4 regions of the Clostridium sp. MSTE9 genome follow, and region 1 is predicted to be linked to each of the others. Evidence: predicted binding sites of a transcription regulator. Region 1 holds the regulator's gene; each other region holds the start of a gene.
What was found. The regulator Rex, encoded in region 1, represses fermentation and respiration genes when NADH is low (regulators of the CRP and FNR family bind a similar motif). The targets are predictions, from matches to a motif close to ATTGTTAANNNNTTAACAAT.
Positions count from the first base shown of each region.

Region 2: the regulator Rex is predicted to act here: its motif matches at 4,685-4,704, upstream of pgk (phosphoglycerate kinase).
Region 3: the regulator Rex is predicted to act here: its motif matches at 3,829-3,848, upstream of HMPREF1141_RS01165 (phosphoenolpyruvate carboxykinase (GTP)).
Region 4: the regulator Rex is predicted to act here: its motif matches at 5,152-5,171, upstream of adhE (bifunctional acetaldehyde-CoA/alcohol dehydrogenase).

Region 1 covers NZ_AKFU01000033.1:149,649-157,109, reverse strand. The annotation lists gene HMPREF1141_RS08420 (glycoside hydrolase family 25 protein) at 1-676, opposite strand, end outside; gene HMPREF1141_RS08415 (AEC family transporter) at 1,054-1,992, shown strand; gene HMPREF1141_RS08410 (TraX family protein) at 2,192-2,923, shown strand; gene HMPREF1141_RS08405 (redox-sensing transcriptional repressor Rex) at 3,064-3,732, shown strand; gene HMPREF1141_RS08400 (GNAT family N-acetyltransferase) at 3,979-4,440, shown strand; gene HMPREF1141_RS08395 (carboxymuconolactone decarboxylase family protein) at 4,715-5,023, opposite strand; gene HMPREF1141_RS08390 (RNA polymerase sigma factor) at 5,136-5,894, opposite strand; gene HMPREF1141_RS08385 (GntR family transcriptional regulator) at 6,143-6,832, opposite strand; gene HMPREF1141_RS08380 (CTP synthase) at 6,952-7,461, opposite strand, start outside.
Region 2 covers NZ_AKFU01000026.1:29,970-37,430, forward strand. The annotation lists gene HMPREF1141_RS05845 (cell motility protein) at 1-1,360, opposite strand, end outside; gene HMPREF1141_RS05850 (MORN repeat protein) at 1,683-3,389, opposite strand; gene HMPREF1141_RS05855 (hypothetical protein) at 3,612-3,791, opposite strand; gene trmL (tRNA (uridine(34)/cytosine(34)/5-carboxymethylaminomethyluridine(34)-2'-O)-methyltransferase TrmL) at 4,116-4,610, shown strand; gene pgk (phosphoglycerate kinase) at 4,874-6,070, shown strand; gene tpiA (triose-phosphate isomerase) at 6,176-6,946, shown strand; gene gpmI (2,3-bisphosphoglycerate-independent phosphoglycerate mutase) at 6,976-7,461, shown strand, end outside.
Region 3 covers NZ_AKFU01000005.1:10,281-17,741, forward strand. The annotation lists gene polA (DNA polymerase I) at 1-989, shown strand, start outside; gene HMPREF1141_RS01145 (protein-tyrosine-phosphatase) at 1,040-1,465, shown strand; gene rimI (ribosomal protein S18-alanine N-acetyltransferase) at 1,449-1,907, shown strand; gene HMPREF1141_RS01155 (flavodoxin family protein) at 1,921-2,649, shown strand; gene tsaD (tRNA (adenosine(37)-N6)-threonylcarbamoyltransferase complex transferase subunit TsaD) at 2,646-3,665, shown strand; gene HMPREF1141_RS01165 (phosphoenolpyruvate carboxykinase (GTP)) at 3,939-5,708, shown strand; gene gdhA (NADP-specific glutamate dehydrogenase) at 6,033-7,385, shown strand.
Region 4 covers NZ_AKFU01000013.1:69,182-76,642, forward strand. The annotation lists gene HMPREF1141_RS03075 (ABC transporter substrate-binding protein) at 1-904, opposite strand, end outside; gene HMPREF1141_RS03080 (phosphogluconate dehydrogenase C-terminal domain-containing protein) at 1,132-1,995, opposite strand; gene HMPREF1141_RS03085 (transketolase C-terminal domain-containing protein) at 2,061-2,999, opposite strand; gene HMPREF1141_RS03090 (transketolase) at 2,992-3,846, opposite strand; gene HMPREF1141_RS03095 (GntR family transcriptional regulator) at 4,111-4,848, opposite strand; gene adhE (bifunctional acetaldehyde-CoA/alcohol dehydrogenase) at 5,233-7,461, shown strand, end outside.

The DNA.
Region 1 (7,461 bases):
TTCTGGTATCAAGAGAAAGAGGGGAATCTGTCTGTACCGGAGGTGCGGTCGCCGGAAAATTATTAAAGCCTCCCCTGCGTATGATTTCGGGATAATCCTTAAAGGAAAGGTTTAAATCAACATCTCCCGTTCCATTTTTTACACCGGGCACACGCCCCGTATTGCTGTGCTGCCAAATAGATGCGGGGAATTCATTCGACATTTGCGTATGATATTGAGCCAGCCACAGATCAAACTGTTTGATTCGGCTCCAGTCCAGATGATTTCGCAAAACGTTCAGATTTGCGTAGACTGCCACGTAATACCCGGCCTGCTGCACTTGATTGCACCAGGTCGTTACAATATCCGTCAGTTGATCTCGCGGAAGTCTCAGAATAGTATCCTGTTCCACATCCAAAGCCACAGGGTATTCCATTTTGCAGCCCCGGACCACATTGAGAAAAAACGCGGCTTCTTTTGCCGCTTCTTCTGTTGTAACGGCATGCAGCCAGTGATAGACGCCGGTATGCAGCCCGGCCACCGCGGCCTTTGTCAGGTTTTCACTCATGCTTTGATCTGCCAGTGTGTGTCCTTCGCTGGATTTTATCATGGCAAAGTCGTACCCGGCTTCTTTTACAAGCAGCCAGTCAACCTTACCTGTCCCATTGTAGACATCGATTCCTTTTCTGGTAGACATGATAACGCTCCTTTCCCTACCATAAGATGCAAAAAAGGGGAAACTTGCTCTTGTTTATGCAAGTAATCCCCCACTTATTTATATTTTGATTGCAGAATTCTTCGTTCGCTCTCCCTTTGGGAAAATCAGATGGTTTTTATGGATTTGTCCGAAAGCAGAAGTTCCCACGGCAGAGATTGCATGATATTTTTTTGCCATAGGCCCCGTTAGGTATAGCCATTTGTTATAAAATATACTATAATTGAAAAAATTGCATTGATTTCTCCCGCCGAATACAGAGGGCAAATCGCCGCGCTGATGACAGTTCCGGTAAAAACCACTGGAGAAAGTATTTGTTTTCCCCGCGCCCTTGTTCTGGAAAGGATACAACGACCTGAATGGATAATTTAATCTTATCTGCAGAGGTAATCGCTCCTCTTTGCACTTTAATGGCTCTTGGCTACTTTGTAAAAATGAAAAAAATGATCGGCGACCAAACGGTAGACCAGCTGAATAATCTGGTTTTCCGTATTTTTCTGCCGACCATGCTGTTTTACAATATCTATCAAACACACCTGAGCGGTATGGTGCGTCCGCGTCTGATGATTTACGGCTTTATCGCGATGTTGTGCATGTATTTTTTATCGATCCTGATCGTTCTGCTGACGCTGAAGGACAACCGCCAGCGGGGCGCTGTGGCGCAGGCTTCGTTCCGCAGCAATTTCGTCATTTTCGGCCTGCCGGTCACCGCTTCGCTGTTCGGCCCGGAGAAAGCCGGAATCACAGCTCTTTTGATCTCTTTGATCGTGCCGATGTACAATTTTCTCTCTGTGATTCTGCTGGAAGTGTTCCGCGGCCAGAAAATCCAGATTGGTTCGATCGCAAAAAAGATCGTTACAAATCCGCTCATCATCGGCGCGGTATTGGGTCTGAGCTGCCTGTTTTTCGGTATCCGCCTGCCGAATGTGGCGGAGAAAATCGTCGGCGATATTGCTGGTTCGGCCACTCCTCTGGCTTTGATCGGTCTGGGCGCTTCCTTCTCATTCGCCGACACTCGGGTTTACCGCAAGCCGCTGATAATCGGTGTATTCAACAGACTGATTCTCGCCCCCCTGCTTTTTCTTTCCGTCGCCGTCGCGTTGGGCTTCCGCAATGAAGAGCTGGCGGCACTGATGGGTATGCTGGGTGCTCCCGCGGCGGTGTCATCTTACACGATGGCGCAGCAGATGGGCTCTGACGGCAAGCTCGCGGGTCAGCTGGTGGTTTACACCTCCATCTGTTCCATTGTGACCATGTTTCTTTTGATTTTCGGTCTGAAACAGCTTGGAGTGATGTAATATTCACAGTTTTTTCCAATTTTGGGCATAGACGTATAAATATCGTCTAATTGAACGATAAAAATTTATCGATCTCGCGTTTGATTCTTTGAAAGGCATTGACAAGCTTTTCGTTTTACTTCATAATAAGTTTCACTTGTTTTTAGTTTCTCTGCACGAACAGAGACCCTCATCCCAACAGAAGGGAAAGACAAGCCGATTGAAAAAGAACGCTTATCGTGGTTTTACCGCGCATTCCCTGAAGCTGATCGCAGCCGCCGCCATGCTGGCGGACCATTTTGCATGGCTGTTTTTGGGAACCTATAGTGCGCCCGGCCAGCTTCTCCACGTGATCGGGCGAACCACAATTCCAATCATGTGCTTTTTCATCGCGCAGGGATATTACCAGACCCGCAGCCGTACCAGATATGCGGCGAGGCTGGCTGTCTTCGCGGTGATTTCTCAGATACCCTATCACTATTTTATGACGGGAAACCTGAATGTCCTGTCTGCCCCTGTTCGCCTGAACGTGCTGTTCACACTCCTGTTCGCTCTTCTCTCTCTTTCGATTCTGGACAGGATGCGGTATCAGCCTTTCTGGTGGCTGGGCTTGATGCTTCTGATGCTGCTGGCTTCCTTTGGCGACTGGTCAGTCTTTGCGGTAATCTTTACGATGATCTTCGCAGCAAACCGGCTTAATCCAAAGCGTCAGATGTTTGTGTTCACGGGAGCTGCCGCGGCCACCGCCGGTTTTTTGGCCTGGAGCAATTCTCTGCTCAGCGACGCGCCGCCGTGGGGCGGATTCTTCCAGTTCGGGCTTCTTCTGGCTGTTCCCCTGCTGCTCCGCTACAATGGGCAGCGCGGCACTTCCCCTGCGGGCAAATGGTTTTTTTACGTGTTTTACCCCTTGCACCTGATTGTTTTGACAGTGATTCATCAATTTGTTATCTAAGTGTACTAATCTTTCATAAAACGGGCGAAAAAAGAGCTTTCTCCCCCGCCGTAGGCGGGGGAGAAACTGAAAGTTTCTTTCTACTGTTTTGTGGGCAATCTGTATCAAAGGAATACTTAAAATTATTGGAGGTGGACTGAATGTCTAAACGGGAAAACGTTTCCATGTCCGTGATCCGGCGGCTCCCGCGTTATTACCGCTTTCTAACGCATCTGAAAAAAATGGGGATGACCCGTATCTCTTCCAAAGAGCTGTCTGAGAAAATGGGTCTGACTGCTTCTCAAATCCGCCAGGATTTAAACTGCTTTGGCGGATTCGGACAGCAGGGCTACGGCTACATTGTCGATCAGCTGCAGCGGGAAATCGGGGGAATTCTCGGGCTTTCGAACTCTTACAAGGCCATTTTGATCGGTGCCGGCAACCTGGGACAGGCTCTGGCGCTACATATGGCCTTTACCACGCAGGGATTCCAGCTGGTGGGAATCTTCGACAACTCGCCATCAAAAATCGGCACCGAGATCAACGGCATTACGGTAACCGACACACAGCGCCTGAAAGAATTCTGCGAGGCGGAGCAGCCGGCCATGGCGATCCTCTGCATCCCGCGGGAAAGCGCCGAAAAGCTCTCTGAACAGCTGTACAGCCTCGGCATCCGCAGCTTTTGGAATTTCAGTCATTTTGACATTTCGATGAAGTACCCGGACGCCGTAGTGGAAAACGTCCATTTGAACGACAGCCTGATGACGCTGTGCTACCGCATTTCCGATCATCAGGAGGAAAAAGACGCTTCGGATGATACTGCTGTTTAAGAATAAGGCGGAATAAAGAAATCAGGGTGAACAGCTTCGGCCGTTCACCTTTCTTTTTTAGCTTGGAACTTAAGGATGTATCCCGGCTCCATGTGATATCCATGCAAATCACATGGCGACCGGTCAAAGAAAATCAACCTCTGCTTTACGATGGCGCTCCGCCATATAAAATATTGATGCAAGCATATCCGCATGCTTGCTATGTGTGTATTCCATATTGATATTGTTCATAGAGAGGTGGCCGTTATGATAACAAAAAACATACTGCCCGGCGAAGTATATCAGTTAGCGGAATGTTTAAAAGCTCTTGCAGAATACCACAATCAGGTTTCCGCCCATCATTCGGGATTCTACCCGGGGCGCCCTATCGAGGATACGCTGGAGCTGTTTCGGGAAGTTCTGAACAGCAAAACGTCGATGATCTCTGCGATAGAAGAATCAGACGGAATCGTTGGATTTTGTAAGATCGATATACACGGAGAAAAAGGAAAGCTTGATTACCTGATTGTCAAAGAGGAATACCGCGGCAGGGGCTATGGGGCGCTGCTGATGGATTGGGCAATGAAAGCCTTTCGTGAATACGGCGCGAAGCATGTGGAAGTAAAAATAATTGATGGGAATGCCGCAGCGCAGAGATTATATGAAAAGTATGGTTTTGTTATGAACGCGCATATTTTATGGCGCATTCTTTCCAACGATCAATCATAATGATATTTTGCGCGGTTATGGGATGAATACGAACAAAGAATGACGGGATACAGATCGCTTCACCGCTCTTGCTGCAATTTCCTTTTGAAACCTGCTCCTGACACGGCGTTTTTCTTTTTGCAGAGCAAATCGGAACGCAGATAATCTTTTATACAAAAACAGCATCCTTTCTTTGCCTGATAATGGTCGAAGAAAGGATGCTGTTTTTCTGTATCGTTTTTTGACAATGGGTGAATTTTCCGGATGACCCGTTTCGCTGAATTTTACGTGATATCTATTTTTCCATCATCTCAGTCAAATAGGGCAAAGCATCTGCAACCTGTATGCCGACAATTGGCATAGATACCAGCATGGCGCTTTTGATCTCATCTTTACTTGCGCCGAGTTCTGTTGCGCGGTGAATATGAAATGGCAGTCCTCCATACATCTTTGTCGACACAAGAACAGCAATATATGCTAATTCATGCGTCTTTTTATCAAGAGCGCTTTTCTCCGACATTTGAAAGATAGCATCCATAAATGCCTGACCCACACCGTTTGTTTCTGTCATAAACAATTCAAAACCGTTTGTTACTTTTTCCATGATGATTTCATCCTTTCTTTTGTGCATTGTTTTAAAACAACTACCTATAAAGACAAAATCAAAATGCAAAAAATACGGTTTGAATAAAAAATAATAAATTATTAGGATTACTTCACATCAGCATGGTCAAAACACTTTGATACCATTCATCAGGCGGCTTTTGTTCCGGCATATGACGATACAAGTACATGACTCTTTTTCTGACACTTTCATCATAAGTATAGTTTTTCTGTTCAAAATCTAATCTGTCAATCAGTTTTTTCGCCTTGCTCTGCAGGTTGGAACGGTTCAGAGAAAATGCGATCCACGCTTTACAGGAACAAGGGTTCTTTTCATAAATGATACTGCAGTGATCGGCGAAAAAAGAATCGATATTCATTCTGGCCCGGTATAACAGTCCTTTTGCCGCACCCTTGGAGATGTCCAGTATTCCGGCGACATGCTCGATCGGAAGCCCGTACATGTCCACTAGAGAAAATGCGATACGCTGATGTAGCGTCAGCTTTCTTACCATCGCCAAAAAACACCCGTTTTGCAAGCTCCTGATTTCTTCCTCAACGATCACTTCATCCTCTGGCTGCGGTGTTGCATTGATCAGCAGAACGCCTTCCCTCTCCAGCTTTTCCCATTCGACTGGTTCCATTAAATATTTCTTCGGGTCCCTTTTGGCCCTGTTAACGAATTCATGGAAACAGATTGTTCTTAACCAGCTTGCCAATGCCTGTTCATTTTCCAGGGTATCCAGCTTTTGCATTGCTTTTAAAAAAGTGTCCTGCGTTACATCAAGTGCATCCTCAGGATGACAGGTCAATTTGAGAGCATAGTTGAAAATATACTGATAATAGTTTTGATACACATCACATAGATTCATTTTGTATCCTCGTAAGAAGCACGATTTATATGCTCATTTTTATCAATGCTGCGATATTTGCTGTAGATATTTTAGCACAGCAAACCACCATCGTAAAGCAGATGCTGATTTTCTATAACAGGCAGGGAAACTCTCTGTAATCAGACGGAATCGCTGGATTTTGTAAGATCGATATACACGGATAAACTCCACATGAAAAAACAGCATCCTTTCTTTGCCCGGTAAAGGCAAAGGAAAGGATGCCGTTTTTATTCCTTCCCATCTCGGTGGGAAGCACGTAATTTATCAAGAATCGCCTTTTCCGGCGGATGCTCCGGGTACAGGAAGTTGCGGACGCGCTGCTGGCAGTCCGTATCGCCGCAGTAATAGAGGACGTCGCCCTCGCAGAGAACCGCGTAGGGCCCGGGAGAAACCATCATCATCTCTCCCCTGCGGATCCCCAGAATCGTTGCGGTCGTATAATGCCAGAAATTAATATCGGAAATCGAAAGATTCAAATACGGTGTTTTGGATGTGATTTCAATTTCAAACGGGATAAAGGGGTTGAATGCCTGAAAGCGTTCTGTTCTGTCCAATATTTCAGAAATGGACTCCGCCATGTGCTCGGCCTCTTTGCGCTGCCGATCCAGGCTGTCCATAATATTCTTTTTCAGGTCGTACATGGACTTAATATCCATAAACTGCTGAACGAAACGGACCGCGTTATCGTAAGAGAGAATCACGACTCCGCTCCCTTTTACCACCGAAACGATCTCGAGATCAGACAAAACGGCAATTGCACGGCGAGCCGTTTCGGGCGAAACACTGTACTGGCTGGCCAGTGCAGACCGGGCATACAGCCTGTCGCCCACCTGGTACCTGCGCTCAACGATCTTTGCGGCAATATCCGCCGCAATCTGTTGATATACGGGAGCAGATACCTTGATTTTATGCTCCATGAAATTCTAACCCTTTCGTATTATCATCAATTCACTTTACAATATGACCTCATGTGAGTTCAACGACTTCTTCCCCCGCCTGCGGCGGGGGAAGAAGTCGTTCATTGTCTCAAGTGATACTATTCAACCGAAGCTTCTCTTTTATATTCCTTGGCAGCGCCGACAAAACCGCGGAACAACGGATGCGGGCGGTTCGGACGGGACTTAAACTCCGGATGGAACTGTGCGCCCATAAACCACGGGTGATTCGGAAGCTCCATCATTTCAACAATCCGGTTGTCGGGGGATCTGCCGCAGAATACGACTCCGGCCGCCTCCAGGCGATCGCGGTAATCATTGTTCACCTCATAACGATGGCGGTGGCGCTCCGAAATCAGCGGCTGCTCATCGTACAGTTCAGATGCCTTGCTGCCAACCAGCAGCTTGCAGGGATATTTGCCAAGGCGCATGGTTCCGCCCAACTGAACCACATCCTTCTGCTCGGGCATCAGATCGATGACCGGGTTGCTGGTCTGGGGATCGAACTCAGCAGAATTCGCGTCCTCCAGGCCAAGGACATGGCGGCTGTATTCCACAATCGCCATCTGCATGCCAAGACAAATACCCAAAAACGGTACTTTGCGCTCACG
Region 2 (7,461 bases), on a different contig from region 1:
ATACATTGCCGGTGATCTCACCGCCAGTAATGGTAACCGTGGAAGGAGTGCTGTCACTGTCTTTCGCAGCGATTTCGGAAACCTTACCGCCGGAAATATTAACAGTAGTGGCCTTGTCTTTAATCAGACCAGTAGTACCGCCTTCTACTTCAACGATCGGAGCCTTCAGAGTGCCGGTGGTACCACCTTCTACACTGATGCTGGCTTTGGATTCGAGATTGCCCACAGAACCGCCCAAAACACTAATTTCTTTGTCAGCAACGATTGTATCATAGCTACCGACTACATTAATGTTGTTGTCGTCCTTATGCTCATTCCAGTCGTCCTTATCGTCCCAGTCAAGATTTGTGCTCTTAGGAGCAATATAGGTCTTACCAGAACGCTTGTTAATCTCCCATGCCTGAGTGGTGGCTGCCTTTTCACCTGTGGTAAGATCAATATCAGCGTTCCACTTCTTATCGACAGAAACGGTGACATCCTTCTTCTTCTCATTGGGAAGATCATTTTTATCGCCGAGCTTGATCTTCAAAACAGCCTTACCGGTATCCGCCAGATCAACATCATCCTTATCAGCGTCTCCTACAAAGCTTGTTTTCAGCTTAATAATGTTCGAAGTCGTCGCATCAACGGCAATAGAGTCTTTCTTAAAGATCTTATCCTTTTCCAAGCTGATCATGCCTTCAACGGCACTGCCAGCACTGAAATACCCTAATGTGTTAAGGTCGGCCTCCTCATAGTTCGCCAAAAGGTTATCCGCAGTAGCATCTGCAGCATATACCTTTTTGGTGGAATCCGCCTGAATGGCATTGTAGACACCAATATTGAGGTACTGCTCATTCACAGCAGCAGTTTTGACGTCGCCAGGCTTTTCAGCGCCAGTTCCTGTCAAACTGCTAGCACCTGCTTCACCAAGGAACAATTCATCGATTACATTCGTGTAAATGGTGATGTCCTTGTCAGCCTTTACGGTAACATCTTTGTCGTCACGCTCGCCGTCCGCTTCCCAGCGTACATTGATGACTTCTTTACCGGAAACATCAGATTTCACGGAAATGGTTTCATCATCAAACTTCAGCAGCTTATCGCCAGAAACGTGAGTAATTTTGACAACCTCTGCGCCACTGGTAGATTCCTTATCATAGGTTTCAACCGTGCCGGTACCAATGAAGTCTTCAATGTCAATGTACTTACTCGCTTTGTCCGGATCGCTGACCAGATAAATCTCATCGTCCCCGGAAATGGTAACAATACCGGTTTCGGTTCTGGTAGCAGCGGATGCAAAGTTCAGGGAAGAAAAGCTCGACACGATCATGGCGGAAGCCAGGATCAGTGACAAAACTTTGCTTTTGGTTTTGTTCATCCTTTTTAGTCCTCCTTAAAAATTTGTTTTGTTTGTGCGTATTTGCGTTGTGCTTATGAAACGTAAACATACATGGCAGCCCCAGGTTTCGCCCCCCGGGACAAGCGGAAATAACAAGGTTTCGTAAGAAACACACAGCCATACCGCTTATATGTTTAGTTGAATTATAAGGGATGCGGGACAGATTGTCAAGGACATTTTTGCCTTTTTTTGAAATTTTAACAACCCGCGAAGCCTTGGTACGCCTGGATTTCTCAGGATTTTCCTTGGTAAAATCAGTTATGTCCAATTCATAGACGAAATGTTAACAATTTATGAATTATTACATTTTTCTGTCTTTTTTCTTTCCATCGCTTTCTTGGGATTTTTCTGGTGAAAGCACACGCGCGGGCAGGCCGTCTTCATAATAGACCCCCGAAATAGGTTCGCCGTTTTGCCACCTGCCGGTAAACTCTATTTGCATTTGCCCGTTGGGCAGATAAGAGGTGCCAATTCCGTGGCGCGCTCCGTTTTGCCATTGGCCGGTATAGCAAATGCGGCCCTCGGCGTCAAACAGCGTGACGTCGCCGCTGGGAGTGCCGTTTTGCCACCGGGCGACCAGCAGGGTGCCGTCTTTGGTGCGGAAGCTGGCCCCCACGCCGTGGCGCCGGCCGTTTTCAATCGAACCCGCGTAGCAAACAGAGCCGTCCGGGCCAATCACCGCACCGGAACCGCTGGGGCGATCGTTCCGCCATGTGCCCGCGTAAAGGCTGCTGCCATCCGGTCGAAAGCCGACTCCGACTCCCTCCCGGCGATCGTTTCGCCATGCGCCCGCATAGCACAGCCGGCCTGTTTTATAATAGTAAGCGCCCAGGCCGTCACGCCGGCCGCGGGAATAGGTGCCCTCGTACGCGGTTTTGCCGTCTGGCATTTCCGTGCGGCCCCGGCCGTGGCGCAGACCATCCAGCAGCTCGCCGAAATAGCGGTAGCGCTCCGTCTGGCTGATGACGATCGACTGTACCGCGCGCGGGATTTCCTCAGCGGCTTCCGGCAGTACAGGATGCGTACCGGAATAAAAGCCCGGCGCGCGGATGGCGCCGTCTGCCCCACGCTTTGCCACCGTATAGCGGACAGGAGCGCACTCCTCGGGCTGTTCCGAAAACGGTTCGCAAACCGGTTCAGGAACATCCGGCTGGGTGGATTCTTTTTTTGGAAAATTCTGCATTTTTTCCGATTCGGCGCATAGATGCCCCCGGATCACACACAGATTCTCTTCCATTTTCTGAATCTGCTCCATTAAATCAGGAACCGTGATCTCCTGCGGCTGCGGTAAAATCAGAGGAGACTCTTCTTCCTCCACGCGCTCTTCTTTCTGTGCGGCCATCGGTTCGGGTGAAGGCTTGTCCGGTACAAACACGGGAATGGATGGAATCACGCCGCTGCTCAGACGATCCTGCAGCTCCGTACGCTGACGGTATTCCTCCTCCGTGCAATAGCAGAAATCGCCGTCCAGCCGCGCTGCGAGAATCTGCGGCTCGCCTGCTTCGGAATCGATCATCGCTTGCTCTGCTGTGCCCATTTGAATCGGGCAGGCACGCAGAACGGTTTTGATTTGCTCTCCGTTTTCTTGCCTGTGCGTCCACATCAGCTCGTCGGAATGCTCCGCTATCATGGAAAGAGACTCCTGCACTTCACTGTCGGGTGCATAATACTCCACACGCTGCAGGTGATGCTCCTTGTCGTATTCCATGCGGCTGCGCACGCCACCGTTTTCATTATAAAAAGAAAGGGCCCAGCCGCCCGGTATGGAACTTGCCTGTTCTGTCAGGCGGTGATCGCTGTGCTTCTCCCAGACAAAGCCGCCCGGAGAGACCGCATAGCGCACCTGCACCTGCATTCCGTCCTCATGGTCTGAAATACGCCCTTTCACCTTATGTACTTTGCCCTGGAAAAAATCGCGGCGCGCCTGAAACAACGCCCCATGCAGCGAAGTAAGGGCGCTGTATCCTTTCTTATAAATCGTCAGTATCTCCTGCTCCGAAACTCGCATGGCTCGAAATCCTCCCAAGGCTGGGCCGCCTGATCTGATATAAATCTGCGTTCTTTCTCCCACCCACGGCGGGAGCATCTTCTATTCAGTAGTTTATCTGATTCAAAAGTCTTTGGCAAGGGAATCGTGCCGGTTTTTTGCAGATTTTCCCTAAAACGAAAGCTGCCGTAAAACGGTGCGAAATTTCACATCCGTTTTACGGCAGCCGTGCCTGGGCCATGTTTATTTGAACATATACTCCATGTTGTCCAGCACACCATTCACTTTGCGCATCGCCTTGCCAGCGGTACGCTTGAGCTGACGGTTGCTTTTCATCGCTTTGCTGCTGACGCTGGCTACCGCCAGGCCGGCTACCAGCCCCGCACTTATGCCCTTTACAAATCCCTTTGTTTCGTTATACATATCGCATACCCTCCATATGGTGTAGATCATTTTCAGACCCGACATTATTTATTCCCTCCAGATTCCATAGATAATCAGAAAGATTATGGCAAAACCAATTTTCATACTTTATCTTTTCCGAATGATTTACAATTTATTGATCGGTTTTCTGCCCTGCTGTAAATCATTCGTTATCTCTCCGGCCCGCGGCAGAAGCGACACGGCTTTTCATTTTTTAACTGCAGATTTGCAATTTATAGATGGACTTTTTGCCCCGCTTGGATTATGATTGGTATGATAAACGACAATTATTCCCAAACTAAACTCGAAAGGATACCCCGAATCATGGCGACCCTGAACATTGTTATGGTAGAACCGGAAATTCCCCAGAATACAGGCAACGTGGCGCGCACCTGCGCCGCAACCGGAGCTACCCTGCATTTAGTGGGGCCGATGGGTTTTACCATCGACGATAAAAAACTCAAACGCGCCGGGCTGGATTACTGGCATTTGCTCGATATTCGTTACTATGCTACTTTGTCCGATTTTTTCAAACAAAATACCGGGGATTTTTTCTATTTTTCAACAAAGGCGCCGCGCACCCACACACAGGTTTCTTACCCGGACAACAGCTACCTGGTGTTTGGCAAAGAGACCGCCGGACTGCCGGAGGAACTGCTGCAGAAAAACCCTGATTCCGTCGTGCGTATCCCCATGCTGGAAGAGGCGCGCAGCCTGAACCTTTCCAACGCGGTGGCGATCGGCGTATACGAGGCGCTGCGTCAATGGGATTACCCCCGTTTGACCCGCATTGGTCACCCGCGCAGCTTTACATGGTAATTTTTTTCGCAAATCGAATTTATATCGATTCGCGCACTTGAAAAGACGGCAAAAATAGGATAAAATGGGATCGGATAATTAATAATTTAACAATATTGATTGGCAAATTCCATACAGCCGAATCAGAATCATTATAATAGCCAAGTTGCTTTGAAAGGACTCTATTAAAAACAACGATTTCTTCTCCCGCCCGCGGCGGGGAAAGAAATCAGCAATCTGCTGAAAAGCAAATCCATATATCATAACAATAAGGAGTGCAGCTTATGAACTATCTGAACAAAAAGAGTGTGGAAGATATTGATGTTGCGGGCAAACGCGTTTTGGTCCGCTGCGACTTTAACGTTCCTTTTGACGGTGAGGGAAACATTTCAGACCCCAAGCGCATCGATGAAGCGCTCAAAACCATCCGCTACCTGATCGATCATCACGCAAAGGTCATCCTCTGCTCTCACCTGGGCCGCCCGAAGGGTGAATTCAACCCCAAATACTCTTTGGCTCCCGTGGCGGAATACCTTTCGAAGGTGCTCGGCCAGCCCGTGCAGATGGCGAAGGACGTGATCGGCGACAGCGCCAAAGCGATTTGTGCCTCTTTAAAGGAAGGCGAAGTCGCTCTTCTGGAAAACGTGCGCTTCCATAAAGAAGAAGAAAAAAATGATCCGGAATTCTCGAAGGCGCTGGCCTCTCTGGCAGAGATCTACGTCAACGACGCGTTCGGTACCGCGCACCGCGCACACGCTTCCACCGCAGGCGTGGCAGCTTACCTGCCTGCCGTATGCGGCTATTTGATTCAGAAGGAAATCACCGTCATGGGCAACGCTCTGGCGAACCCGAAGCGCCCCTTTATTGCGATTCTGGGCGGCGCGAAGGTTTCGGATAAAATCGGCGTGATCAGCAACCTGCTGGACAAGGTGGATACACTGATCATCGGCGGCGGCATGGCCTACACCTTCATGAAAGCACTGGGTTATTCCATCGGCACCTCCATCTGCGAGGACGACAAGCTGGACCTTGCACAGGAAATGATGGCAAAGGCCAAGGAAAAGAATGTAAAATTCCTGATTCCGCTGGATAACGTGGTTGCCGACAAATACGACGAAAACGCGAACCATCATGTCGCCGATTCCGACCAGATTCCGGACGGCTGGATGGGCCTTGACATTGGGCCGAAAACGCAGGAGCTGTTCACCTCTGCCCTGAAGGGTGCGGGAACGGTTGTATGGAACGGGCCGATGGGCGTCAGCGAATGGAAAAACTTTGCGGCCGGTACAGTGGCGGTGGCGAAAGCCGTTGCCGAAAGCGGCGCGGTTTCCATCATCGGCGGCGGCGATTCCGCAGCGGCCGTGGAGCAGCTTGGCTTTGCGGATAAAATGACTCATATCTCCACCGGCGGCGGCGCGTCTCTGGAATTTCTGGAGGGCCTGGAACTGCCCGGCATTGCCTGCCTGAACGATAAAAACTGAGGATGTGAAAGGGCAGGCGGAAGTCTGCCCTTTTTTTGACCGGGGCTTCCCCATCTTTCCATTTCTGGGGATCGTCCCAGTACCGATAGAAAGGAAGAAAATCCTATGAATAAAGAATTGAGAAAAGCTGTTATTGCCGGCAACTGGAAGATGAATAAAAATCCCGAGGAAACCAAAGCGCTGCTGGCTGAGGTTGCCCCGCTGGTCAAGGACGCAGCGTGCGAGGTCGTCGCCTGCGTTCCGTTTATCGATCTTCCCGCGGCAGTCGAAGCCGCGAAAGGCACAAACATCAAAATCGGTGCGCAGAACTGCCACTGGGAAGAAAGCGGCGCCTTTACCGGAGAGATCGCAGCGAACATGCTTACCTTCATCGGCGTTTCTTATGTCATCATCGGGCACAGCGAGCGCCGCACCTATTTCGGCGAAACCGACCAGACCGTCAATCAAAGAATCCGCGCCGCGCTTGATGCCGGACTTTCTGTGATCCTGTGCGTCGGCGAAACACTTGAGCAGCGCGAGCAGGGCATCACGGAGGAATTGGTCGCACTCCAGACAAAAATCGCTTTGCTGGGCGTAACGAAGGAAGAGCTCACCCGCGTCATCATTGCTTACGAACCCATCTGGGCCATCGGCACAGGCCGTACCGCTACCTCCGCGCAGGCGGGAGAGGTCTGTAGGGCCATCCGCAGCGTGATCGCCGCGCTCTACGACAAACAGACAGCCGACGCCTTCACCATTCAGTACGGCGGTTCCATGAACGCCAAAAACGCCGCGGAGCTGCTGGCGCAGGGCGACGTGGACGGCGGCCTGATCGGCGGCGCTTCGCTGAAAGCCGCGGACTTTGCGGAAATTGTCCGCGCGGCTTCTGAGGGCTGACCCCAACTGTATCGCAAAGGAGAACTGTTATGAAAAAACCTCTGATCTTAATGATTTTGGACGGCTTTGGCATCGCTCCCGAATATGGCAACGCCATCATGGCCGCCAAAAAACCGAATCTGGACCGTCTCTTCCGCGAAAATCCCCTCACCCAGATCGGCGCCTCGGGCCTGAATGTCGGCCTGCCAAACGGGCAGATGGGTAATTCCGAGGTTGGCCATACCAACATCGGCGCGGGACGCATCGTTTATCAGGAACTGACCCGCATCACAAAGGAAATCGAGGACGGCGATTTTTATAAGAATCCTGCTCTCATCAAGGCAGTGGCGGCCGCGAAAGCCAAGGGTACGGCGCTGCACCTGATCGGCCTGCTCTCTGACGGCGGCGTGCACAGCCACAATGGCCATCTGTACGCGCTTCTCGAAATGGCAAAGCAGAATGGTCTTTCCAAAGTATACGTTCACGCGCTGCTGGACGGCCGCGATGTTCCCCCTTCCTCCGGCAAAGGATTTGTG
Region 3 (7,461 bases), on a different contig from region 1:
GCAAAAAGACAAAAAGCGGCTACTCCACCAACGCGGAGGTTTTGGAAAGCCTGCGCTATGACCATCCCGCCGTAGAGATGATTCTGGAATACCGCGGGCTGACGAAGCTGAAATCCACCTATTGCGACGGCCTGCTCAAGGTAATCGGGCAGGACGGGCGGATTCACTCAAGCTTTAATCAGACCGAAACGCGCACAGGGCGCATCAGCTCCACAGAGCCGAACCTGCAGAACATTCCCGTGCGCACCGAGCAGGGCCGCGAGCTGCGCCGCTTTTTCATCGCCCGGCCCGGGTGGGTGCTGGTAGACGCCGACTACTCGCAGATCGAGCTGCGGGTTCTGGCTCATGTGGCCGACGATAAAAATATGATCGAGGCATTCCGCGAAAATGCGGATATTCACCGCAGCACCGCCGCCCAGGTGTTCCGCATGCCGGAGGAGATGGTCACGCCCATCATGCGCAGCCGCGCCAAGGCGGTCAACTTCGGCATTGTATACGGCATCGGCGCGTTTTCGCTGTCGAAGAACATCGGCGTTACCCGCAAGGAAGCGGATGACTATATCAAGGCGTATCTGGCCCACTACGATGGCGTGCGAAGCTACATGAACCATGTGGTGGAGCTGGCAAAGGAGCGCGGCTATGCCGAAACGCTGTTCGGCCGCAGGCGCTACCTGCCGGAGCTGACCAGCAGCAACTTCAATCTGCGCTCGTTCGGCGAGCGCGTTGCGATGAACATGCCGATTCAAGGCACCGCGGCGGATATCATCAAGATCGCGATGATCCGTGTGGCGGAGCGCCTGACCCGTGAGAAAATGCAGGCGCAGCTGATTCTGCAGGTGCACGATGAGCTGATCGTCGAAGCACCGCAGGAAGAAGCCGAGGCTGCGGCGAAGCTGCTCACGGAAGAAATGCAGAACGCGGTTTCGCTTTCCGTGCCGATGCTGGCGGAGGCCAAGATCGGCAAAACGTGGTACGACGCGAAAGAATAAACCCATCATTCAGCTCCCCGGTGATCTGCCGGGAAGAAAGAGGAATGCATATGAAAATCATCTTTATCTGTACGGGCAACACCTGCCGCAGCCCGATGGCCGAAGGCCTGTTCCGCAGGCTGCTGGCTGAGCGCGGCATCATGGACATTACCTGTGACAGCGCCGGGTTATTCGCGAATCCCGGCGAGCCTGCGGCAGACAACGCGGTGACCGCCTGCCGCGAGCTGGGCGTCGATCTTTCCGCTCACCGCGCCAAACCCCTTTCGCAGGAAATGCTGCAATCCGCCGATCTGTTTGTGGTCATGATGCAGAGCCATGCCGGGGTGCTCAAATCGTCGGGAGTACCGCAGGAGAAAATCAAGGTACTCGGCGGCGGAGTCGGCGACCCGTTCGGCGGCAGCATGGCCATTTACCGCGCCAGCCGCGACCAGATTCAAAAGGCACTTGAGGAGCTTTTGCATGAGCTGGGGCACTGAAGAAATCCGCATTGTCCCGATGCGGGAACATCATCTGGACGCGCTCGCCGTGCTGGAGCGGCTCTGCTTTTCGCTGCCCTGGTCGCGGGAGGGACTTGCGACGGAGCTTCTGGAGCCGACGGCCTGCTTTCTGGCGGCGGAGTGTGGCGGGGAAACTATCGGCTACGCGGGGATGCACTGTATTCTGGATGAAGCGTACGTCACCAATGTTGCGGTAGACCCAAGGTTCCGGCGGCATGGGGCCGGGCGGCTGCTGATGCAGGCATTGGAGCGGGCGGCGATCGGGCGCGGCGCGGCGGCCTTGTCGCTGGAGGTGCGCGTCTCGAATCAAAGCGCGATCCATTTGTACCGGAGCTGTGGGTTTGCAGAAATCGGCCTGCGCCGCGGGATGTACGAGCAGCCGAAAGAAGATGGCCTGATCATGACAAAAGCCTTTTGCTGAAAGAAGGATTTCGATGAAATACTGTATTGTGTACGGCGGCCCCCGCAAAAAGAATACATACCACGCGGTGCAGATCGTCAAAAAGCGGCTGGCCGCTCTGGGGCCTGTGGAGTTCACCGAATTTTATCTGCCGCAGGATTTCCCGAAGTTCTGCACGGGATGCTATACCTGTTTTATGAAGGGTGAGGAGAAGTGTCCCCACCGGGAATATGCAGGGCCGATCGAAAGCGCAATGCTGGAGGCCGACGGCCTGATCTTTGCTTCGCCGGTGTACGTGATGGAAATGGCGGCGCCGATGAAAAACATGCTCGATCATTTCGGGTATCTGTTTATGGCGCACCGCCCGCGCAGGGAGATGTTCCATAAAAGCGCGCTGATCGTTTCCACCACGGCGGGCGCGGGGACCAAGTACGCAATCAATAATATTGCCCGTTCGCTGTCGTATTGGGGAATCAGCCGAATTTTTCGCTGCGGGGTTACCTTATGGTCCGAGGGCTTTGACGATATGAAAGAAAGCCGCCGCATCAAAGCGGAGCATTCTCTGGTGCGGTCGGCGGAACGGCTGTACGAGAGCCTGAAAAAGGGCCCTTCGACGTCCATCCGGACAAAGGGGATGTTTTTTATCATGAAGCAGGCGGTATTCAAGTTTGCGGATAACCCTGCAGACCGGACTTACTGGACGGAGCAGGGCTGGGCGCAGGGCGAAAAACCGTGGAATCAGACAAAGGGGAAACAGGAATGAGATTGTTAGGAATTGAAAGCTCGTGCGATGAAACGGCTGCGTCTGTAGTAGAGGATGGCCGCCGTGTGCTGTCGTCTGTGATTGCGTCGCAGGTGCTGGAGCACCGCAAATTCGGCGGTGTGGTACCGGAAATAGCCTCGCGCCGCCATGCGGAGGCCATTGTCGGCGTGGTGCAGCAGGCGCTGGACGACGCCGGAACAAACATAAAGGAACTGGATGCGATCGCGGTCACTGCCGCACCGGGATTGATCGGCGCGCTTTTGGTCGGTGTAAATTTTGCGAAAGGGCTGAGCTTTGCGTCCGGTGTGCCGCTGGTGCCGGTGCACCACCTGCGCTCGCACGTAGCGGCGAATTATCTGACGAGCGCCTCGCTCGAGCCGCCCTTTTTGTGCCTGGTGGTTTCCGGCGGGCACACGCATATTGTACATGTGACGGATTATACCGAGTTCCGCGTATTGGGCTGCACGCGCGACGACGCCGCGGGCGAAGCATTCGACAAGGCGGCCCGTGCCATGGGCCTGCCTTACCCGGGCGGCGTATTTCTGGACAAAGAGGCAGAGCTGGGGAATCCGGACGCGTTTTCCCTGCCGCATCCGTCGGTGGATGGCGCTCCGTTTGATTTCAGCTTTTCCGGGCTGAAAACGGCGGTCATCAATCTGATCCACAATGCCGCGCAAAAAGGGGACGAGCTTCCCCGTGCCGATCTGGCGGCTTCGTTCCGCCGCGCGGTGGTGGATTGCCTGGTGCGCAACGTAGTTGCCGCCATGCGTGAAACCAAGGAACGCCGGCTGGTGATTGCGGGCGGTGTTTCCGCCAATTCGCTGCTGCGGCGCGAGCTGGAGCGAATCTGCGGTGAGAACGGATGGGAGTTTTACCGGCCCGAGCTTTCCCTGTGCGGGGACAACGCCGCGATGGTGGCGTCGCAGGGGTACTACGAGTTTTTGGCGGGCAGGCGCGCCGGGCTTACTCTGAACGCGCTCGCTACTATGGACATTCAGCTTAATTTTGAAGCATGAGAGCCGATTGCAGCACCTTGTGTAAAAGCCGGAATTTTCTCCTCTGTTTTCGGCGGAGGAAAAAATGAACGGGCTTTATCGGGTAAAATAAGTACTGGCTTGGAAAGGGTTGGCAGGCAGTGTTTTTTTCGTGATTCTTTAAACGAACTTAACAGATATTCCGTTTGTTTTTTGGTTGACAATCCACAAATATCAATTGATTCCTGAGCCAAAATCGATTATAATAAAACCAGAGTTATCGTATTTGGCTATCAGGCCGGAAGGAGAACTGGAATGACAAATAACAAATCGGTATTGAACTGGATCGAAGAAATGAAAGCTCTTGTCAGCCCCGATCAGGTCGTTTGGATCGACGGCTCAGAGCAGCAGATCGAACAGCTGAGAGCAGAGGCTTGCTCTACCGGTGAGCTCATTAAGCTCAACCAGGAAAAGCTGCCGGATTGCTATCTGCACCGCACAGCGGTCAATGACGTTGCCCGCGTGGAGGATCGTACCTTTATCTGCTCCCGCAAGGAAGAGGATGCAGGCCCCACTAACAACTGGATGGAGCCGAAGAAAGCCTACGAGATGCTTTATGATATTGCTCGGGACAGCTATAAGGGTCGCACAATGTATGTGATTCCCTACTCCATGGGCCCGGTTGGTTCTCCTCTGGCAAAAATCGGCGTTGAACTGACGGATTCCATCTACGTTGTGCTGAACATGGCGATCATGACCCGTGTTGGCCAGGCGGTTTGGGATGTTTTAGGCGATAATCCCGAGTGGGTGCGCGGGCTGCACTGCAAATGCCAGATCGATCAGGAAAAGCGCTACATATGCCATTTTCCTGAGGATAACACCATCATTTCCGTGAACTCCGGTTACGGCGGAAACGTTCTGCTGGGCAAAAAATGCTTTGCGCTGCGCATTGCATCCAATCTGGGCCGTCAGCAGGGCTGGATGGCGGAGCATATGCTGATTCTGGGCATCGAGAATCCCGAGGGCGAGGTCACCTATATTTCGGCGGCGTTCCCGTCTGCCTGCGGCAAGACGAACCTGGCGATGCTGATTCCGCCGGAGGGTTACCGCAGTAAGGGCTATAAGGTCTGGACAGTCGGCGACGACATCGCGTGGATGCGTCCCGGTGCGGACGGCAGACTGTATGCCATTAACCCCGAAAATGGATTCTTCGGCGTCGCGCCCGGCACGAACGCCAAATCCAACTTCAACGCTCTGGAGTCCACCAAGAGGGGCACCATCTTTACCAATGTTGCGCATAATCTTGACGACAACACCGTCTGGTGGGAGGGCCTTGACAAGAACCCGCCCAAGAACGCGTTGAACTGGAAGGGCGAGCCCTGGGACGGCACTACTTCCTCTGATAAGGGTGCGCACCCCAACAGCCGCTTTACCGCGCCTGCCAAGAATTGCCCCTGCATCAGCCCCGAGCTGGATAAGGGCGAGGGCGTGCCGATTTCCGCCATCATCTTCGGCGGCCGCCGCGCGCAGACCACTCCGCTGGTCTATCAGTCCCGCGATTGGGATAACGGTGTGTTCGTCGGTTCCATCATGGCTTCCGAAACCACAGCCGCCGCTGCCGGCGCTGTCGGCGTCGTTCGCCGCGATCCCATGGCGATGCTGCCATTCTGCGGCTACCACATGGGTGACTATTTCGGCCACTGGATCGAGATGGGCAAAACTCTGGGCGATAAGGCTCCAAAAATCTTCAACGTCAACTGGTTCCGTCTGGACGACGAAGGTCATTTCCTGTGGCCCGGCTTCGGCGACAACATGCGCGTGCTGGATTGGATCATCGCCCGCGTAGAGGGAAAAGCAGATGCGGAGGAAACCCCGATCGGCTTTGTACCCAAGGCGGAGGATATCAACATCAACGGCATTGAGGATGAGATTTCTCTCGAGACGCTGCGCAGCATCCTGAAGATTGACAAGGCACAGTGGGCCAAGGAAGCTGAGGGCATTGAGGAATTCTACCAGAAATTCGGCGACAAGCTGCCCAAAGAGCTGCATGACGAGCTCGAGAAGCTGAAAGAGCGCGTAAAATAAGTTTTTGATCAATCGTGTGGGTTTTTATTCCATACAAATAATCTGCATAAAAGGAACGATTCCAGCAAGGAACCGTTCCTTTCTTACGTTCATGAAAAAATGTGCCTATATTTGAGGCCGAAAACACGGAAGGAACAGTCACTTTTGATGATGGTGTGGAATTTATAAATGAACTTATTTATATTATATAATTCATAAATAGAGCTTATAATCATTTAAAAATACTTAAAAAATCAAAAAAATACAATAAAATGAAGCTTAAGTATTGAAAAAATTCAAAAATGGGGGTATAATCAGAACAATTTGTTAGAGGAGGTAATCCACATGTCCTTTCAAAATCAATATCTGTTGTCTGTGTATCAAGACGTATGCCAGCGTAACGCAGGTGAACCGGAATTTCTTCAGGCTGTTCAGGAAGTTCTGGAATCCCTTGATCCCGTGGTGAAAAAACGACCGGATCTGGTAGCGTCAGGTATCATAGAAAGGCTTGTGGAACCGGAACGGATGATTCAGTTTCGGGTATCCTGGATTGATGATAAAGGCGAAGTACGGGTAAACCGTGGCTGGCGCGTTCAATATAACTCTGCAATTGGCCCTTATAAAGGCGGGCTGCGTTTACACCCCAGTGTGAATGCTTCTATACTCAAGTTTCTCGGGTTTGAGCAAACCTTTAAAAATTCCCTGACAGGCCTGCCGATCGGCGGTGCAAAGGGTGGGGCGGATTTCAACTCAAGAGACAAAAGCGAGGGCGAAGTTATGCGATTCTGCCAAAGCTTTGCCACAGAGCTGACCAAACACATTGGGGCAGATACCGATGTGCCTGCGGGCGATATTGGAGTAGGCTCACGGGAGATTGGGTATATGTTTGGCCAATATAAACGGCTCAGCAACGAATTTACCGGCGCCTTCACCGGGAAATCCCTGTACTCCGGCGGCTCTCTGGTCCGTAAAGAGGCAACCGGTTATGGGTTGTGCTACTTTGTACAGGAATTGCTGTCTTACATAAAACAGGATTCCTTAGAAGGAAAAAACGTAGTGGTCTCCGGTTCAGGAAATGTAGCGATTTATGCCAATGAAAAAGCGGCGCAGCTGGGGGCAAAAGTAGTTGCCATGTCAGATTCCAACGGCTATATATATGATGAAAACGGGATCGATCTGGCGGTGGTGAAGCAAATCAAAGAGGTGGAGCGCGGCAGAATTAAGTTGTATGCTGAGCGTGTTCCCGGAGCGGTATATACCCCGGGCTGCGGTGGAATCTGGAGTGTGAAATGTGATGTCGCTCTGCCCTGCGCCACGCAAAACGAGATCAATAGCGAACACGCACAACAGCTTGTGAATAATGGGGTCTCCGTTGTGGCGGAGGGAGCCAACATGCCATGCACTCCCGAGGCGATTGAGATATTCCGCTCCAACCATGTTCTGTACTCTCCCGGCAAAGCCTCCAATGCGGGCGGCGTTGCGGTGAGCAGTCTGGAAATGTGCCAGAATTCCATGCGCTATTCCTGGAGCTTTGAAGAGGTGGATGCAAAACTGAAAGAGATTATGGCGACTATTTTTCATAATGCGTATCAGGCTTCCGAGGAGTTTGGCCATAAAGGGGATTTGGTGATAGGTGCAAATATCGCAGGCTTTTTGAAGGTGGCTGAAGCGATGAAATGGCAGGGTGTCGCGTACTAAATCAGTCCGCTGTCTCTTTGGTATCGATGTCGAAGGGTTTGTTCTGCAGAGCAAACCCTTCTTTCAAGTATAAATA
Region 4 (7,461 bases), on a different contig from region 1:
CATAGCCCTTTTGCGCCTGCTGGTTCCACCAGGTCATAAATTCAGCGGTATTGTCGCCGATCGTCAGCGGAACCTCCTGCCCCATGGACTGGAATGCATTGACAACACCCATGGAGTCTGCGCCGCAGTGGGTGATCACCGCGTCGACTTTCGGCAGCGACGAAAGCACATTCAGAATCCCCTGCTGGGTAACGGTGGCATCGGCCTGTCCCTGAATCTCCGTCGCAATTTTCACGTCGGGGTATTTCTTCAGAACGTTGGTAATGCCCTGATAAATTCCCACGTCGGGCGCCGCGCCGGAGGGGCCGCGCACAACGATCACATTGCCCTTGCCGCCGATTTTGTCCATCACATACTGTGTTTTCTTTTCGCCCATGCTGACCCAGTCATAGTCCATGGTGTAGGCGCCGTCCAGATCAATAATCGAATCAAACGCAATGATCTTGATTCCCTGATCCATCGCCTTTTTAATAACGTCGTTCAGCGCGGTGGAGGATGCGGCGTTGATGCAGATCGCGTCCACCTTTTTCAGAATAAAGGAGTTGATCTGCGCAATCTGGGTGTTGACGGTGTTGTCTCCGTTCTGAATCTCATAGCCGGAGATATAGCCTTTCTTTTTGGCTTCTTCGGCCGCCTCGGTAAACGAGCTTACCATCTGTTTGCGCCAAGTATTGCCGTAGAACGAGTTGGAAAGGCCGATCACATACTTGCCGGATTTCAGCGCATAATCGCCGGAGGCCGCGAGGGTGTCTTCCGCAGTGCTGCTTTCCGGGCTCTGAGCGGACTGCTCAGAAGGGGTGGCGGAGGGTGCGTTGCTGCTGGATTGGCTCGAGCCGCAGGCAGTCAGACTGAGGCCCATGGCAGCCGCCAATAGCAGTGCCGTGAAACGGTGTGTCAATTTCATGTTGTTTCTCCTTTTTCAATACAATATTGTCAGGCGATACCCGCCTAAGCGATAAATGTGTTACCTGTTAACACAAAGAACATGAATGAAACGCCACGGAACCAATTGCATAAGAACAGAATGATTGCATTTGGAAACCGGCTGTTGATTTCTTCCCCTGTTTGGGGCAAGGGAAGAAATTGCCGTTTTCCTGTAAGTAAATTGGATGGGGATGAACTGTGGTCAGTTTAAATCTGAGGATTCTCCGGATGAAGCATGGTGGCAATCACCCGATCGAGCACCTCGTCATCCCAGATCTTTTTCCAGTCGTCGCGCAGAACAAGGCGGTTGCCAAGGCCGATGGCCACCTTGCACGCATCCGACACGGGCGGCTTGCCGGGCAGCAGACCCAGGAAGTTCGCCGTCAGGTTATAGATGTGGCCCGTCAAAAAGGAAATCGCTGCATCGCGCTCAATTCCCTTTTCCTCGGCTTTATCCACGGTTTCCGCCATGGCATACAGGCAGGTCGCGCCAAGCAGCTCCACCAAAGTCGGCTCCAAAAAGGCAATCTGCTCCGAGGTCATCACGTAAGCGTGCAGAACGGGAGCATACATATTTTTTGCCACCTCTACCAGCTGGGCAAAGCGGGCGTCATCTCCCTGAATCTTGCTCATCACGATATCCTGCTTGCCGCCGCAGCCGCCAAAGCGGTCCTGGCGCGCCTCGTAGGTGTCCTGATCCAGAAAATACGAGGGGTGGCAAGGGTGGGCCACGCCAAAAGTGCAGTCATCCCGCAGGATCAGTTCTTTCGCCACCGCGGCTGCGGGGTCTAAAATCAGCAGGCCCGCTCCCGGCCGCATCATCGGGACATAAATTTCCGAAAGCTTTTTGATCAGGGTATCCGGCACGGCAAATACGATCACCTCCGCTTCAGCAAAGGCTTCCTCCACCGAGGTCACGTCCAGGCCGCGGGCACGGATACTCTCGACCCCGGCCGGGGAATTCTCCACCAGCTTCAGGTCAAACAAATCCGGTCTTTTGGCCAGATTATTGCTTGTGCGCGTTCCCATTTTTCCGCCTGCGCCAATGACTGCCACTTTTAGTTTTTCCATTTGAAGTCGCTCTCCTTTTTCTATGTCGCTCTATCTCTTTCCTCCAGATTCCGAACCGCAAAATACTACCGATTCAGCGTGGAGCGAACGGTCTGTGCAATGGACTGCGGTGAAAATCCGTAATTATCTGCCAGGGGTTCCGCAGGCCCGGATTCCCCATAGCCGGTCAGCGCAATCCGGTGAACCATCGCCGGATTGTTTTCGCACACCAAACGGCTGATATAAGAACCCAACCCGCCATTGATGTTATGATCTTCCACAGTAAACAGCTGATTGCTTCTGGAAATGACCTCTAAAATCTGATCCTGCTGCTTGCCATACAGAATGTTGACATCCGCCACTGTGACCAGAATCCCCTCTTCTTTCAGCAGCTCGGCCACCGCAAGCACACGGTCGAGCACAAAGCCGTTTGACAGCAGGACCGCATCGGTCCCATATTCTTTCCACACCGTAATTCCATCTGTGGAAAACGGTGCGTTTTTGTCATATACATTCTTTTCGCGGCCGCTTCCGGCCCGCACATAAACCGGCCCGTCAATTTCCGCCGCCAGCCGAACTGCATGGTAGCACTGGGCCGGATCCGCGGGCGTTAAGATCGTAAAATTCGGGATACTCGCCAGAATACCGATATCCTCATAAAACTGATGCGTCACACCCTCCCGCTCGCCGCCGAGCAGGCCGGCATTTACCCCGACAAACTTTGCGTTTAACTCCGTATAGCCCACAAAGGTGCGCATCTGCTCGCAGGCGCGCATGGTGAGAAACCCGCAGTAGGTTCCAACGAAGGGGATCAGCCCGCAGCTGGCCAGTCCGGCCGCCACATCTACGGCGCACTGCTCCGCGATCCCGCATTCCACATAACGGCCGGGGTATTTTTCTCCGAACGGCACGGCCCGCATCGCTTTCAAAGAATCCGGAGAGACCACCACAATTCTCTCATCTGTCTCGGACATATCCATCACGGCGGCGGCAAATGCCTCCCGCGTTCCTTTAAATTCAGTCATCTGTCGGCACCCCCAGTTCTTTTACGGCAAGCTCATATTCTTCATCCGTGGGCACACCCTTGTGCCACGCATTGTTGTTTTCCATGTAACTGACGCCCTTGCCCTTCACGCAGTCACAAACAATGCAGCTAGGGCATCCTTTTGTGCTTTTCGCTACGGCGATCGCCGCCTGAATGGCCTCTATGTCGTGCCCGCAGATTTCCTGCACATGCCACCCGAATGCGCGAAAGCGGTCTGCCGGGTTGTTGATTCCAATGGTCTGTTCTATCTTTTTGTAGCTCTGCCAACCGTTTCTGTCCACAAATACAATCAGGTTATCAAGGCCCTGGCCGGTAGCGACATTGGCGCCCTCCCAGCAAACACCCTCCTGCAGCTCGCCGTCGCCGCAGATCACATAGGTGTAATATGGCCTGTTCGTGATTTTTGCCGCAAGGGCCATTCCCGCGCCGATGGCGATCCCGTTGCCCAAAGAGCCGGAAGTCATGTCAATGCCGGGCGTATTCTTCATCGAGGGGTGCCCCTGGAACATGCTGTGAAGCCCGCGCAGATGAAAATGTTCCACCTTTGGCTGAAAGTAACCGCGCTCATTGAGTGCGGCATACCAGATCGGACAGGCATGGCCCTTGGACAAAATAAAGCGGTCTCTGTCCGGCCAATGGGGGTCTCTTGGGTCTACCCGCATGGCGTCAAAATATAAGGTGGTCACAATATCTGCCGCAGACAATGCCGGCCCAGGGTGACCGTCTTTCCCCTCGTAAACCATTCGTACTGCTTCCAGCCGCAGTTTGCTGGCGATTTTCCGCAGTTCCTTTGTTTCCAATTTCTTTTCCTCCTTATTCACAGGCATTGTATTGTTGATTCACTCATCAGGATGTTCCCGACCAGCCGCTTACACTTTTTTAGGGGGCCCGACCCATTCGCCATTTTTCGAGCATTTCCCCAGTTTATTTTCACAATCTGTATAGTTAATTTCTAAACAAACATCTTATCATGTAGAAAACAACAACCAACGTCGGATGTTTAAATAGTAATTCTTCAAAAGTCTTTCTTTCAAAAACCGGCCATCCTGCGCTTTCTGGATGGCCGGTCAAACAGTTGACCGGCCGTTTTTCTATTTTTGATTCTGCAGTGCAATTCCCCAGTACTTGTAGCAATAGCTGAGCACTTCATTCAAATCGGCGGTACGCCGCTGCACAATAATTTCGGTCAGCTTGCGGTGAGAGTCTACCATGTGAAAGCGATCATTGCAGGCGATGGCCTCTTCAATGGATTTTTCGCGGGAATGAAGGCTGGCAAAAGCGATCATATCGTTCAGACGCGCCGTCAGGTGATTATGCGACGCCTCACAGATTCTTTCCCGATAGCGGATGTCTGCATCCAGAATTTCGGAAGAGGTCGCCTGTACATCCTGCGCTAAAACGATAAAGTGTTCAGAGGCGTCATAAATGGCGCGCATATCCTCCTCAGTACCTTTCTGAATGGCAAGAGAAAAAATCCCCCGCTCAATTACCATGCGCAGCTCCAGCAGAGCAAGAGAATCATCATCCTCCAGCAGCAGACTGCAGGCCCACGGGGTCATCATTTTTTCTGAAAAGCGATTCACCACATAAGTACCATCCGCACGGCGAATTTCCAGCAGACCCAGAGCTATCAGCACCTTAATGGCTTCCCGCACAGAGTTGCGGCTGACTTTCAGCGTTTCTACCAATTCAAATTCTGTGGGGATCTTGGTGCCCGGCTTCCATTCCTTTCTGCTGATTTTACCCATCACGTATTCTACTGTAATATCAACTACAGACTTTTTATCTTCTGCCGACAGCTCGGCATCTGTGGAACCCATATACACCATAATTTAAACGTCCTACATTCATTTGATGCGCTCATTATAGTATATAAAATAGGTAAAGTCAACATTTTGGCTTATAATTTTTATTATTTTTTATTTTTAATGCTGACTATTTTTTATCAAACTGAACAGTTTTTATCACGCCTTTCAAGAATCCACATACTTAGTGGTCTTTTGACAGAGAAAAGCACCAGTCTTTTTTCCGTAAAATGAACTTACAAAATACTCCGATCAAAATTCTTTCAATTTTCACGCAAAATAGATTGACAAACAATTAACAAGTTAGATATAATAGGGATGTGAGATATAGTTAAAAAAATAACAATATCATTTGTATCGTTCATCCACCCAGTCATTCACTTACATTTTTGAATCGGAGGAATTGAAATGGCTACAAAAAAAGCTCCCGAGATCGCCGTACAGGAACCCGTCGTAGTTGTATATGACAACGGAGTAGAAACTCTTACCTCTAAAATCGCCGCGCTGCGCAATGCCCAGAAGCTTTTTTCTACCTATTCGCAGGAACAGGTGGACCAGATTTTTCTGGCTGCAGCCATGGCTGCAAACCATCAGCGGATTCCTCTGGCAAAGCTGGCAGTTGCAGAAACCGGCATGGGGATCGTGGAAGACAAGGTCATTAAGAACCACTATGCTTCCGAATATATTTACAACGCGTATAAAAACACCAAAACCTGCGGCGTGCTGGAGCAGGATACCTCGTTCGGCGTTCAGACCATCGCGGAGCCGATCGGCGTGATCGCTGCCGTGGTTCCCACGACAAATCCGACCTCCACCGCTATTTTTAAAATGCTTCTCTGCCTGAAAACCCGGAACGCCATCCTCATTTGCCCACATCCGCGCGCAAAAGAAAGCACGATTGCCGCCGCGCGGGTGGTTCTGAATGCAGCCGTGGCCGCAGGCGCGCCCAAGGGCATCATCGCCTGGATCGACGCCCCCTCCGTGGAGCTGACCAATCAGGCCATGAAAGAAGCGGATCTGATTCTCGCCACCGGCGGCCCCGGCATGGTGCAGGCCGCCTACTCCTCCGGCAAGCCGGCCATCGGCGTGGGCGCGGGCAACACCCCCGCCATCATCGACGATTCGGCAGACCTGATTTTGGCCGTCAACTCGATCATCCACTCCAAAACCTTCGACAACGGCATGATCTGCGCTTCGGAGCAGTCCGTGATTGTGCTGGACGGCGTCTACGAGCAGGTTAAAGCAGAGTTTGCGGCGCGCGGCTGCTATCTGCTCAACCCGGACGAAACAGAGAAGGTCCGCCGGACGATTCTGATCAACGGCGCGCTCAATTCCAAGATCGTCGGCCAGTCCGCACACGCCATCGCAAAGCTATCGGGCTTTGACGTACCAGAAAACGCAAAGATTCTGATCGGAGAGGTGGAAAGCGTAGAGCCGCAGGAGGCATTTGCCCATGAAAAGCTCAGCCCTGTTCTGGCCATGTACCGCGCCAAGGATTTTGCCGACGCGATTCAGAAGGCGGAGCGTCTGGTAGCAGACGGCGGATACGGCCACACCTCTTCCCTGTATATCAACACCGTAACCGAGCCGGAAAAACTCCGGCTGTTCACCGCCGCGATGAAAACCTGCCGCGTGCTCATCAACACGCCCGCCGCGCAGGGCGGCATCGGCGACCTGTATAACTTTAAGCTTCCCCCCTCGCTGACACTCGGCTGCGGCTCCTGGGGCGGAAACTCCGTATCGGAAAACGTGGGCGTCAAGCACCTGCTGAACATCAAAACCGTTGCGGAGAGGAGAGAAAATATGCTTTGGTTCCGCGCCCCGGAAAAGGTTTATTTTAAGCGGGGCTGCCTGCCAGTCGCTTTGGGCGAGCTGAAAGATGTGCTGAACAAAAAAAGAGCATTCCTCGTCACCGACGAATTCCTGTTCCGCAACGGATATACAAAGAGTATTACCGACCGCCTTGACGAGCTGGGAATCGCGCACACGACCTTTTTCGATGTTCAGCCCGACCCCACCCTGCACTGCGCCAAGGAAGGCGCGGCCGCTATGAAAGCGTTTGCGCCGGACTGCATTATCGCGCTGGGCGGTGGCTCTGCGATGGATGCCGCCAAGATCATGTGGACGATGTATGAGCATCCCGAAGTCGATTTTATGGACCTCGCCATGCGCTTTATGGATATCCGCAAGCGGGTGTACACGTTCCCGAAAATGGGCGAAAAAGCTTATTTCATCGCCATCCCCACCTCGGCCGGCACCGGCTCGGAGGTAACGCCGTTCGCCGTGATCACCGACGAGGCCACCGGCATCAAATACCCGCTGGCCGATTACGAGCTGATGCCCAAAATGGCGATTGTAGACGTGGATTTGATGATGCACATGCCCAAGGGGCTGACCGCCGCTTCCGGCATCGACGCCATGACCCACGCGCTGGAAGCCTACGCCGCCATGCTCGCAACGGATTACACCGACGGCCTTGCGCTGAAGGCCCTGAAAAACATCTTCACCTATCTGCCCCGGGCGTACGAGCACGGCGCAGCGGACCCCATCGCGCGCGAAAAAATGGCGGACGCTTCTACCATGGCGGGCATGGCGTTTGCCAACGCGTTCCTCGGCGTCTGCCACTCTATGGCGCAC